3 regions of the Klebsiella sp. WP3-W18-ESBL-02 genome follow, and region 3 is predicted to be linked to each of the others. Evidence: predicted binding sites of a transcription regulator. Region 3 holds the regulator's gene; each other region holds the start of a gene.

Region 1 (4,185 bases), 1.8 Mb from region 3:
TACTAGGCTGCAATCTGTATGGCGGCCTTCTGCTTCCAGGCACCGAACGGACGCCGCGGCTGATGCTGCACGCCAGCGAGCTGCGTTTTGTCCATCCCGTCACTTTGGAACATATCAACGCCCACTGCGCGAGCCCGTTTTGATGGGCAATGCGTTACCACATCAGATCGTCAGGGATTTTAAAATCAGCGTACGGATCGTCTTCATCCTGCACATCCTGACTTAGCGCACTGTGCAGTACGATGCTGCTGGTATCACGCTGGGCAATTTTATCCGCGACAATCGCCGGAATGATCGCGTACTCACTTTCCCCAGCCGCATTCGTCGCCAGGCGTGCAATCGCCAGACGGCCGTTAATCAGCTGAGTCTGCGTCGGTTTATCCACCACCAGCTTTTTGATCACGTTATTATCGGTGAAGTTAAAGTTGATATCCCCCCGGGCAATAGTGATGCGGTTCATCTCAATCAGTTGCTTCACCTGCGCTTTATACTCTTTAGACAGCGTCGCCTGCTTTTGCTGTTCGCTCAGCTGCTTATCGCGCTCCAGCTGGGCCTTTTTATTCTCTTCCACCGCTTCTCTGGCCTCACGAGCCTGAACGCGCGACTTTTTAGCCGTTCTTTGTACTTTGGCCATTTTCTTGCTGGTGACGAGCCCGGCTTTTAGCATCTGCTCTTGTAAGGTCAGTTTGGTCATCGTTGTTTTAAACTCATTGAAAAATTTAGTCCGATTATAGCCGCAATGACCACCGCGAAGCCAGTTGGCGGAGCCGCTAAGCGCGTATCGCGAGATGTATAAAAAATAATCATTGCTCAAATATGCTTCGATCCGCTAAAGTCACTGCGTTTTACGGTTGATGCCAATAACATCATCCGAAGACGCCGTTGACGATCCGATGTTTGTTGAAATGAGGTATACCGTGAAAGTATTTCCGCTGATTGCCCTGCCAGTTGTCTGGGCAATGAGTTTTAGCGTTTTTTCCGCTGATGCCCCGGCCAGCGCCGATGAGAGCACCGCAGAAGCATTAAAGGATCTCGACCGCACTCTGCCTAAGTTAGCCCCCGTGACCTTCACCGCCGCTGATGAAAAACACAAGGTTCTGGTGTTCATCGATAATCAGTGTTCTTTCTGCTCGCAGGTTGTAAAAAACATCAAGAGCTACAACGACGCCGGGCTGACAATGTCATTCCTGACCGTCGCACCGCCTTCCATCCGTGATTCCGTGATTGAAGATATGGGGCGAGTGTGGTGTGCCGATGACCGTAAAAAAAGCCTGCAAGGCGCAATGGCGGGCTTTTTGCCCAATAATGGCACCAGTACCTCCTGCTCGGACGAAGTGGCGCAACAGTCGGCCTTAGCCGAACGCCTGGGGATTCAGTTGACCCCAACGATGATCGTGCTGGATAACCCGCCAAAGGTCATTCTGGGCAGCGCCAAGCCGGATGCCATTCTGGACAAAATAGCCGGCAAAGCCCTGTAACCCGCAGGCGCCTGAGATAACCCCGCACGGCGGTAATCCCGCGAGGTTAAGCATTATGGCGCCGATAGATTCATCATAATCGCGCGGTAGGCCGGCCGGATAAGGCGTTGACGCCGCCATCCGGCAATCAAGTACAGGCTGCCGGATGGCGCTTCGCTTATCCGGCCTGCCACCCGCTAAAACCTGCATTGCCGTACAGCGTTTTTTGCGCAAACCCTGGCCGATACGCTCGCTGATATTGACACCACCACGCCTCCGATATATATACTGTTATTATATACAGTAAAATGGAGTGTTAGCATGTTTGTGGAACTGGTGTATGACAAACGGAATTTTGAAGGGTTGCCCGGCGCAAAAGAGATTATCCTGTCAGAGCTCAGCAAAAGAGTTCATAACCTCTTTCCCGATGCCGACGTTCGCGTAAAGCCGATGATGACGCTGCCCGCCATTAACACTGACGCCAGCAAGCACGAAAAAGAACAAATCAGCCGGGTCGTCACGGAAATGTTTGAGGAAGCTGAATTCTGGTTGGTCAGCGAGTAAGCGCGTTATTCACCGATAAAAAAACGGGAACCATCAGGCTCCCGTTTCACACTAACCCAGAATCTGGATTACATGTTTGAGATGATCGCGTCACCAAACTCTGAACATTTCAGCAGTTTAGCGCCTTCCATCAGACGTTCGAAGTCATAGGTCACGGTCTTGTTGTTGATCGCGCCTTCCATACCTTTAACAATCAGGTCAGCCGCTTCGAACCATTCCATATGACGCAGCATCATTTCTGCGGACAGGATGATAGAACCAGGGTTCACTTTGTCCTGGCCTGCGTACTTCGGTGCTGTACCGTGGGTCGCTTCGAACAGTGCGCATTCGTCACCGATGTTCGCGCCCGGTGCAATACCAATACCGCCAACCTGCGCCGCCAGGGCGTCAGAGATGTAGTCACCGTTCAGGTTCATACAGGCGATCACGTCGTATTCTGCCGGACGCAGCAGAATCTGCTGCAGGAACGCATCGGCAATCACATCTTTAATGATGATTTCTTTACCGGTGTTCGGGTTCTTGATTTTCTGCCACGGGCCGCCGTCGATGAGTTCGCCGCCGAATTCGTCGCGAATCAGCTGGTAGCCCCAGTCTTTGAACGCGCCTTCGGTGAACTTCATGATGTTGCCTTTGTGCACCAGGGTCAGGGAGTCACGGTCGTTGGTGATCGCGTATTCGATCGCCGCACGTACCAGACGCTTGGTCCCTTCTTCGGAACACGGTTTAATGCCGATACCGCAATGTTCCGGGAAACGAATTTTCTTCACGCCCATCTCTTCGCGCAGGAATTTAATCACTTTCTCAGCGTCTGCGGAGTCAGCTTTCCATTCGATACCTGCGTAGATGTCTTCGGAGTTTTCACGGAAGATAACCATATCGGTCAGTTCTGGGTGTTTCACCGGGCTAGGCGTGCCCTGGTAGTAACGCACCGGGCGCAGACACACGTACAGGTCGAGTTCCTGACGCAGCGCAACGTTCAGAGAACGGATGCCGCCGCCAACTGGCGTGGTCAGAGGGCCTTTGATAGCAACGCGGTAATCGCGGATGAGATCCAGCGTTTCTGCTGGCAGCCATACGTCCTGGCCGTAGATCTGAGTGGATTTTTCCCCGGTGTAAATTTCCATCCAGGAAATTTTACGCTCGCCTTTGTAGGCTTTCTCAACAGCGGCATCAACCACTTTCAGCATTGCCGGAGTCACGTCAACGCCGATACCGTCGCCTTCAATAAATGGGATAATCGGATTGTGTGGCACATTCAGCTTGCCGTCTTTCAGGGTGATTTTTTGACCTTCCGCCGGAACAACTACTTTGCTTTCCATTCACCTCTCCTTCGAGCGCTACTGGTGTGCTCGTCATCCTTTACGCCACAGGTTCTTGCCGCTACTACGCCCACTCCACTTAGTCTGGAGATGCACTGTCTTACCGTCTTCCTGCAACACAAAGAGTTAGAGCATTTTTGTTAATGTTTTGTAATAAGCCTGTCAATACTACCTGATTGTTTGGCGCCATGAAAGACTCTCGTTCTTAGGCTATAATGCGCGAATCTATAAAGCCTGAAAATACTATGATTAAAACTTCTTTTAGAAAACACCGGGTTGAGCGATTCAGCTCAAAACAAGCCGCTAAGCCGCGCCGGGATAACCAACCAAAACGCGTCATACTGTTCAATAAACCCTATGATGTTTTGCCGCAATTTACCGATGAAGCGGGCCGCAGCACGCTGAAAGATTTTATTCCCGTGCAGAATGTGTACGCCGCCGGACGCCTTGACCGCGACAGTGAAGGGTTGCTGGTGTTAACAAATGACGGCGCGCTGCAGGCCAGGCTCACCCAGCCGGGTAAGCGGACGGGCAAAATTTACTATGTACAGGTAGAAGGCGAGCCTGGCGAAGAGGCGATGCAGGCGCTGCGCGACGGCGTCACGCTCAACGACGGCCCGACGCTGCCGGCCGGTATCGAACGCGTTGAGGCTCCGGAGTGGCTGTGGCCGCGTAACCCGCCGATCCGCGAGCGGAAGTCTATTCCCACTGCCTGGCTCAAAGTGACGCTCTATGAAGGCCGTAATCGTCAGGTAAGGCGGATGACCGCTCACGTGGGCTACCCGACGCTGCGGTTAATTCGTTACGCGATGGGTGGCTACACGCTGGACAACCTCGGCAATGGC
Region 2 (4,185 bases), 1.3 Mb from region 3:
CCCTTCGCTTTGGTCTTCGCCAGCCCCTCGCCCATCGCCAGAATATCGACGACGTCTTTCACCAGCCCCTGCGGCACGATGCCATGCTCTTCGTTGTAGCGTTCCTGCTTCTCGCGACGACGTTCAGTTTCACCGATAGCTTTCGCCATGGACGGGGTAATTTTGTCACCGTAAAGAATCGCCTTACCGTTGATATTACGCGCGGCGCGGCCGATGGTCTGAATCAGTGAACGTTCAGAGCGCAGGAAACCTTCTTTATCGGCGTCGAGAATCGCCACCAGCGATACTTCCGGCATATCCAGCCCTTCACGCAGCAGGTTGATGCCGACCAGCACATCAAACTCACCGAGGCGCAAATCGCGAATGATCTCCATGCGCTCGACGGTGTCGATATCCGAGTGCAGGTAGCGTACCCGCTCGCCGTGTTCTTCGAGATATTCGGTGAGGTCTTCCGCCATGCGCTTGGTCAAGGTGGTGACCAGCACGCGTTCGTTAATCACCGAACGCTTGCGAATTTCAGACAGCAGGTCGTCGACCTGTGTCGCCACCGGCCGCACTTCAATCAGCGGATCTAGCAGCCCGGTTGGGCGCACGACCTGGTCTATCACTTCGCCACCGGATTTCTCCAGCTCGTAGTTGCCCGGCGTTGCCGAAACGTAGATAGTTTGCGGCGCCAGCGCCTCAAACTCTTCAAACTTCAGCGGACGGTTATCCAGCGCCGACGGCAGACGGAAACCGTATTCGACCAGCGTCTCTTTACGCGCCCTGTCACCGCGATACATACCGCCGATTTGCGGGATGGTGACGTGTGATTCGTCAATCACCAGCAGGCCATCGGCAGGCAGATAGTCAAATAGCGTCGGCGGCGGCTCGCCCGGCCCGCGCCCGGACAGGAAGCGCGAGTAGTTTTCAATGCCCGAGCAGTAGCCAAGCTCGTTCATCATTTCCAGGTCAAACTGGGTGCGCTGGCTCAGGCGCTGCTCTTCGAGCAGCTTGTTGTTGGCCAGCAGCACCTTGCGGCGATCTGCCAGCTCGTCTTTGATCTCTTCCATCGCCTGCACGATACGTTCACGCGGCGTGACGTAGTGCGATTTAGGGTAGATGGTAAAGCGTTGAATCGTCGACTCGACGTGACCGGTCAGCGGGTCGAACAGTGAAAGACGTTCAACCTCTTCGTCAAACAGCTCTACGCGCAGCGCCAGATCGTCCGACTCGGCCGGGAAAATGTCGATGACTTCGCCGCGTACGCGGAAGGTTGCGCGCTGAAACGCCTGATCGTTGCGGGTGTACTGTAGCTCGGCCAGACGACGCAGAATAGAACGTTGGTCGATAATCATGCCCACGGTCAGGTGCAGCATCATTTTAAGATAAAGATCCGGGTCGCCCAGGCCATAAATCGCCGACACCGATGCCACGACGACCACGTCCCGGCGTTCAAGCAGCGCTTTGGTGGCGGATAAACGCATCTGCTCGATGTGTTCGTTCACCGAGGCGTCTTTTTCGATGAAGGTGTCCGAGCTTGGGACGTAGGCTTCAGGCTGATAGTAGTCGTAGTAAGAAACGAAATACTCTACCGCATTCTCCGGGAAGAAGGCCTTCATTTCACCATACAGCTGCGCAGCCAGCGTTTTGTTCGGCGCCAGCACCATCGTTGGGCGCTGTAAGTCGGCAATCACATTGGCGACGGTGAAGGTTTTCCCCGAGCCGGTCACCCCAAGCAGCGTCTGGTGGGCCAGGCCGTCCTCAAGCCCCTCTTTAAGGCGCGCGATGGCAGCCGGCTGATCGCCGGAAGGGCTGAATGCGGAATGTAACTTAAACGGTTTACTCATGGGCGACGCTACCTGATGACGAATGGGCCGGGCTGGGAATTAATTCTACTCGCCGCCCGCCGAATTGCCAATAAAAAACACTGGATATAAAAACAGTAATCACCTATTGTAGTTTGCACAATCGACGAAATGGCGGACGCACGCCGCGAAAATTTAACCCGTGACAAGATAAAACGCTGGCCAAATTGGGTTATCCCCAGAATTTTTTCTCTTTTAACATTTGTCAATATAGGTCATGAAAGTTTTATGGCAACCTAAGGCACTTTTTATTACGCCATTGCTTTATTTTAACTTATTGATTAACAACAAAAACACAGAAAAGCCGCGTTTCGCATCAATTCAGGCGCAGACCGCATGCTCTCTCGTTTACCGTGGGTTTTCTAACTCTAATACACAGGGTTATCCACAGGAATAGTGGATAACTGCCGCTAGCCCCTATCCCCCGCCACACGGCGATTTGCGCAACATCCTGTCAATGCTCGAGCAAAAAAATATTTTCTCGCCAATTTTGATATGTATCAGCAAAAAAGCGCGCTTGTTTTCCTTCGTTTCTGCGCCTTTTCCCTTACGTTTTCCACGGTTTAGCATTTACGAATGAAGATGACCACCGGCGCGAATCCCGCCCCCGACAGCAGGACTCACAGTGCGCTAAGGTCAAGATAGCCGCCCAGCGGCTGGGTATCGACCGCCTCACCCAGCCAGGGAATTTCCCCCAGCATCGGGGCTGGCAGCATTCGCTGAAGGGTGCTGAGATATTCGGCATGGCGACGTCCCGGCGGCGTGACGTCATTCGCTATCCAGCCCGCCAGCCGCAGCCCTGCCTGCTGTACCGCCTGCGCAGTCAGAACCGCGTGGTTAATGCAGCCGAGCTTCACCCCGACCACCAGAATCACCGGTAGCCGTTCATCTCGCACCCAGTCGGCGAGAGTCAAGGTCGGGGAAAGCGGCGTGAACCAGCCGCCAGCCCCTTCGACCAACACCCAGTCAGCCTGCGATTCCAACGCGCATAGCCCGGCAGACAGTACGCTGGCCTCGATCGGCCGCTGCTCATCGGCGCTAACGATATGCGGAGAGGTCGGCTCCGCAAAGGTATAGGGGTTGACCTGTTCATAGCGCAGCGGCACGACGCTATTACGCTGTAGCGCCAGCGCGTCGCTGTTGCGCAACCCTTCCTCAGTCATTTCGCTGCCGGAGGCAACCGGCTTATAGCCTGCCGTTCGACGCCCCAGCAAACGCGCAGCCTGCAATAGCGCGGTACTGGCCACGGTTTTGCCCACTTCCGTATCGGTTCCGGTTACATAAAAGCGTTCAGTCACGCGTAATCACTCCAGTAAAAAGGTGGTAAGTCAGCGGGCATTTTCCCGCCTGCGATGGCCAGGCCAGCTCGAGCTGCTGTAGCCTGCCGCGCGTTAACGGCTGACGGCTGCGCCCCTGGTGCAGGTGCGTCGCGCCAATCCCCTTCAGCGAACGCATGGCGCTCAGCGCATTGGGGAATGACAACGTGATGGTGGTTGCACGACTTCGGCTGCGGTACCCCGCCAGCGCCTCGGAGAGCGCCGATTCAGGCAAAAAACGGTTGGCGTGCGGATGGTTATCAATCGCCTGCCAGGCCTGGTTCAGCTCCGGCAGCGAGCCTGCGGTCAGCGTGGTGAACGCCAGCGTCCCGCCGGGGGCGAGCTGGCGATAAAGCCCGGCTAGCGCAGAGGGCAAATCGTTGCACCACTGAATGGCCAGGTTACTCCACACCAGCTCGAAACCTTCGCCGGGCAATGGAATGGCCTCCATGTCGGCGAGCAGGTAGCAATCCGCGGCCTGCTGCTTGCGTGCCTGTTGGAGCATCTCTTCGCTGAGATCCAGCGCGGTAACGTGGCTGCCGCGTTCTCGCCAGTAGCGGCTGTAGCCGCCCGGCCCGCAGCCGACGTCCAGCACGCGAGGAAACGCCTGCGCCGGTAGCTGGGACAGCAGCTGCGTCGCGCTAAGACGCTGTAGTTCATCGTGTTGATGATACGACGTTGCCGCGCGACCAAACGCCGCCGCGACCGCCTGTTTATCCACGCTCGCCATGCAGCACCTCCAGCAGATGCATGATGTCCTGTGCGTCGTGCGCTGCGGTTAGGGCCAGGCGCAAACGGGCGGTGCCAGCCGGAACGGTCGGCGGGCGAATCGCGGTGACCCAGCATCCCCGCTCGCGCAGACGCTCGGCCAACCGCAGGGTTTGCCCGTTATCGCCGACGATAAGCGGCTGAATAGCGCTCGCTGAGTCGGTTAACGTATAAGCGAGGCCGCGGGCGCCGAGGCGAAAATCAGCCACGTGCTGCGCCAGCGTTTCCCGACGCTGCTGACCATCGTCACTCTG
Region 3 (4,185 bases):
ATCTGTTCGATCAGCCGACGCATACCTCCGCGATGTTTATCTGCGATCGCTGCGGCGTGGTGAAAGAAGAGTGTGCAGAAGGGGTGGAAGATATCATGCATACGCTGGCGGCGAAAATGGGCTTTGCCCTACGCCACAACGTCATTGAGGCCCATGGCCTATGCTCTGCCTGCGTCGAGGTTGAAGCCTGCCGCGCGCATGAGCACTGTCATCACGACCATACCATTCAGTTGAAGAAAAAGGCCCGCTAACCGAGCGATTAGCGGGGGGAGTACATCCGTGTACTCCGGGCAGGAGAAGCGCGTTACCAGCGGATATTGTGGCGTTTATCCCAGCTGTCGACCTCTTTTTCTGCCTGATCTTTCGCGTATCCGTAGCGTTCCTGAATTTTACCGACCAGCTGGTCGCGTTTGCCTTCGATCACCGTCATATCATCGTCGGTGAGTTTGCCCCATTGCTCTTTCACTTTACCTTTAACCTGTTTCCAGTTACCGCCGATTTCGTCTTTATTCATCGTCGAATCCTCGATCGTCAGTGAGTGAATAGCGAAAGAGACACGTTCTTTTTCGCTAAGCGTGAGGTTAATTGTAGTCAGTCATTCTGGGTTCATTTCACTATTCGGAATCTTTAACCATTTCTCAGGAAAACCAGCTATTGTTTCGCCAATGGCGACGCCAGATATACGCCAGCGACAGCCCGCGCAGCGCGAGGAATACAGCCAGCGCCAGCCACAGCCCGTGGTTGCCGAGCAGCGGCAGCGCCAGCAGCGTTAGCGCAAAGCCTAAGGCGGCCACCGCCATACTGTTTCGCATTTCAGCGCCGCGCGTTGCGCCGATAAACATCCCGTCCAGCAAATAGCACCACACGCCGATCGCCGGCAGCACAACCTGCCAGAGCACATAGCGATCGGCAAGCTGCTGCAGTTCAGGTAGCGACGTTAACAGCGCGACAATCTGTTGCCCCAGCAGCGCGTACACCAGCGCAAAGGCCAGCGCGACCACGCCCGCCTGACGGCATGCGGCGTGCCAGACCTCCAGCAGCTTGCTGCCATCGCGCGCCCCGAAAGCCTGCCCGGAATGGGCCTCCACCGCGTAGGCAAAGCCGTCCAGCGCATAGGCTGTAAACGTCAGCATGGTCATCAGCACCGCGTTTACCGCCACCACGTCGCCGCCGAGGCGCGCACCGAAAACGGTCACCGCACCAAAGCACAGCTGTAACAGCAGGGAACGCAGCATAATGTCGCGGTTCAGCGCCAGCAGACGGCGAATGTTGCCGCGCCAGGCGTTTTTCAGCATCAGCCAACTGATGCCCCGCATCACCAGCACCTTGCGGACCATCACCAGCCCGACCAGCAGCGTGGCGTATTCGGCAAGCGCCGTCGCCAGCGCCGCCCCCTGTACGCTCATGTGCAGCCCCATCACCAGCCATAGGTCGAGCACGATATTCAGGACATTGCCCACCACCAGTAAAACAACCGGCGCACGAGCGTACTGTACGCCCAGCAGCCAGCCCAGCAGCACAAGGTTAGCCAGCGCCGCGGGGGCGCTGAGCCAGCGGATGGTCAGAAAACGCCGCGCCTGCTCCAGCACCTCGCCGCTGCCGCCAACGATGGAGAGCGCCAGATTGATCAGCGGCGTTTTCAGCAGAATAATCAGCAGCCCGGCCCCCAGCGCCAGCATGAGCGGCTGCACCAGCGCGCGAGCCAGCGCCTGCGGATCCTTCGCACCAAACGCCTGTGCCGTCAGACCGGTCGTGCTCATGCGCAAAAACAGCAGCAGCATAAACAGGAAGCTGGTCGCGGTCGCGCCAATCGCCACCCCGCCCAGATAAACAGGGCTATCGAGATGACCAATCACGGCGGTGTCCACCAGCCCGAGCAACGGGACGGTAATGTTGGAGAAAATCATGGGTAGCGCAAGGCGCCACAGGGCCTTATCGGCGGAGGTAAGTAGCGGCATGAGTGTCGACCAGAAAGGAAAAAGACGGCGATACGGGGCGTATCGCCGTCATGAGAAAGCGGGTGTTACAGCCATTCGCCGTTGCGAATAACGCCAACGGCCAGTCCTTCGATCGAGAAATTCTGCTGGCGCAGATCGACCACGATAGGTTTAAATTCGCTGTTTTCCGGCAGCAGTTCGACGACGTTACCCTGTTTTTTCAGGCGTTTCACCGTCACTTCTTCATCAATGCGCGCGACCACAACCTGGCCGTTACGCACGTCCTGCGTTTTATGCACGGCAAGGAGGTCGCCGTCCATAATACCGATGTCTTTCATCGACATGCCGCTGACGCGAAGCAGGAAGTCGGCGCTGGGTTTAAACAGCGAGGGATCGACCTGATAATGACCTTCGATATGCTGCTGCGCCAGCAACGGCTCACCCGCCGCGACGCGGCCCACCAGCGGCAGGCCCTCTTCTTCTTCCACCAGCAGGCGGATACCGCGAGAAGCGCCGGATACAATCTCAATGACACCTTTACGCGCCAGCGCTTTCAGGTGCTCTTCAGCCGCGTTCGGGGAACGGAACCCCAAGCGCTGAGCAATTTCCGCACGCGTCGGCGGCATGCCCGTCTGGCTGATATGATCCCGGATGAGATCAAACACCTCTTGCTGCCTGGTCGTTAACGCTTTCATTCCGCCCCCTGGGTGTATATACAGTTATGCTGTGAGTATATACAGCTAGTGTCTATTTTGAAACCATAAAACGCACGAAATCAGGCAGTTTTCACAGCTTTAGTGGAAATGCGCCCACAGCAGCATGCCCCAAGTGATCAGCGCGACAAAAATCGCCAGCAGCACCGCCGCCGACCCCATGTCTTTTGCCCGTCCGGACAGTTCGTGATACTCCGAGCCAATGCGATCGACTACGGCTTCCAGCGCACTATTGAGAATTTCCACTATCATCACCAACAGGACGGAACCGATAAGCAGCACGCGGGTAATCGCATCGACATCCAACCAGCAGGCGATGATAATCGCCAGCACCGACGCGACGCCCTCCTGGCGGAATGCGGCTTCGTTGATCCACGCCGCGCGAAATCCTTTCCAGGAATAGCCCGCTGCTTTGATGATTCGGGTGAGCCCGGTGGTATTATTGGCCATCTCAAGAACCTTTTTTGTTATTACGTCAATGACAATGCGAGTTATGCAGCGGTAGAACAGAAATTCTGCTGACTTTCTGATATTCTTGCCGCGCATTTGCATGATTAACCAGAGGCTTTACATCGTTTATGTCCGGCTGGCCACGAATTTACTACAAATTACTGAATTTACCATTAAGCGTACTGGTAAAAAGCAAGTCTATTCCGGCAGAACCTGCCCAGGAACTGGGGCTCGATACGTCGCGCCCGATTATGTACGTCCTGCCTTATAACTCTAAGGCCGACTTGCTGACGCTGCGCGCCCAGTGCCTGGCGCATGATTTACCCGATCCGCTTGAACCGTTGGAAATCGACGGCACTCTGCTGCCGCGCTACGTGTTTATTCACGGCGGCCCGCGCGTGTTCACTTACTACACGCCAAAGGAAGAGTCGATCAAGCTGTTCCACGACTATCTCGATCTGCACCGCAGCAATCCGGACCTGGATGTGCAAATGGTGCCGGTTTCCGTGATGTTCGGGCGCTCTCCGGGCCGCGAAAAAGGCGAGGAAAATCCGCCGCTGCGTATGCTCAACGGCTTCCAGAAATTCTTCGCCGTCTCCTGGCTTGGTCGCGATAGCTTCGTGCGCTTCTCGCCGTCTGTGTCGCTGCGCCGCATGGCCGACGAACACGGCACCGATAAAATCATCGCCCAGAAGCTAGCACGCGTTGCCCGCATGCACTTTGCCCGTCAGCGCCTGGCTGCGGTTGGCCCGCGCCTGCCGGCACGTCACGACCTGTTCAAAAAGCTGCTGGCTTCGAAAGCCATTGCGAAAGCGGTCGAAGATGAAGCGCGCAGCAAAAAAATCTCCCATGAAAAAGCACAGCAGAATGCGATTGCGCTAATGGAAGAGATTGCGGCTAACTTCTCCTACGAGATGATTCGCCTGACTGACCGTATCCTCAGCTTCACCTGGAACCGTCTGTACCAGGGCATTAACGTCCATAACGCCGAGCGCGTACGCCAGCTGGCGCACGACGGCCATGAAATTGTCTATGTGCCCTGCCACCGTAGCCACATGGACTACCTGCTGCTCTCTTACGTGCTC

The links. The regulator LexA, encoded in region 3, represses DNA repair genes until DNA is damaged. The targets are predictions, from matches to a motif close to TNCTGTATGTACATACAGNA.
Region 1: a site for LexA is predicted at 1,744-1,763, ahead of H7R56_RS14410 (DinI-like family protein). Genes of this name have one in related genera too.
Region 2: a site for LexA is predicted at 1,908-1,927, ahead of uvrB (excinuclease ABC subunit UvrB). Genes of this name have one in related genera too.

Annotation. Positions count from the first base shown of each region.
Region 1 is NZ_AP021972.1:2,999,853-3,004,037, forward strand. It holds gene H7R56_RS14395 (RluA family pseudouridine synthase) at 1-143, shown strand, start outside; gene H7R56_RS14400 (DUF2058 domain-containing protein) at 155-694, opposite strand; gene H7R56_RS14405 (thioredoxin fold domain-containing protein) at 918-1,478, shown strand; gene H7R56_RS14410 (DinI-like family protein) at 1,779-2,021, shown strand; gene icd (NADP-dependent isocitrate dehydrogenase) at 2,090-3,340, opposite strand; gene rluE (23S rRNA pseudouridine(2457) synthase RluE) at 3,556-4,185, shown strand, end outside.
Region 2 is NZ_AP021972.1:3,471,257-3,475,441, forward strand. It holds gene uvrB (excinuclease ABC subunit UvrB) at 1-1,829, opposite strand, end outside; gene bioD (dethiobiotin synthase) at 2,468-3,145, opposite strand; gene bioC (malonyl-ACP O-methyltransferase BioC) at 3,138-3,893, opposite strand; gene bioF (8-amino-7-oxononanoate synthase) at 3,877-4,185, opposite strand, start outside.
Region 3 is NZ_AP021972.1:4,762,017-4,766,201, forward strand. It holds gene zur (zinc uptake transcriptional repressor Zur) at 1-251, shown strand, start outside; gene H7R56_RS22860 (CsbD family protein) at 305-514, opposite strand; gene dinF (MATE family efflux transporter DinF) at 639-1,958, opposite strand; gene lexA (transcriptional repressor LexA) at 2,024-2,632, opposite strand; gene H7R56_RS22875 (diacylglycerol kinase) at 2,732-3,100, opposite strand; gene plsB (glycerol-3-phosphate 1-O-acyltransferase PlsB) at 3,229-4,185, shown strand, end outside.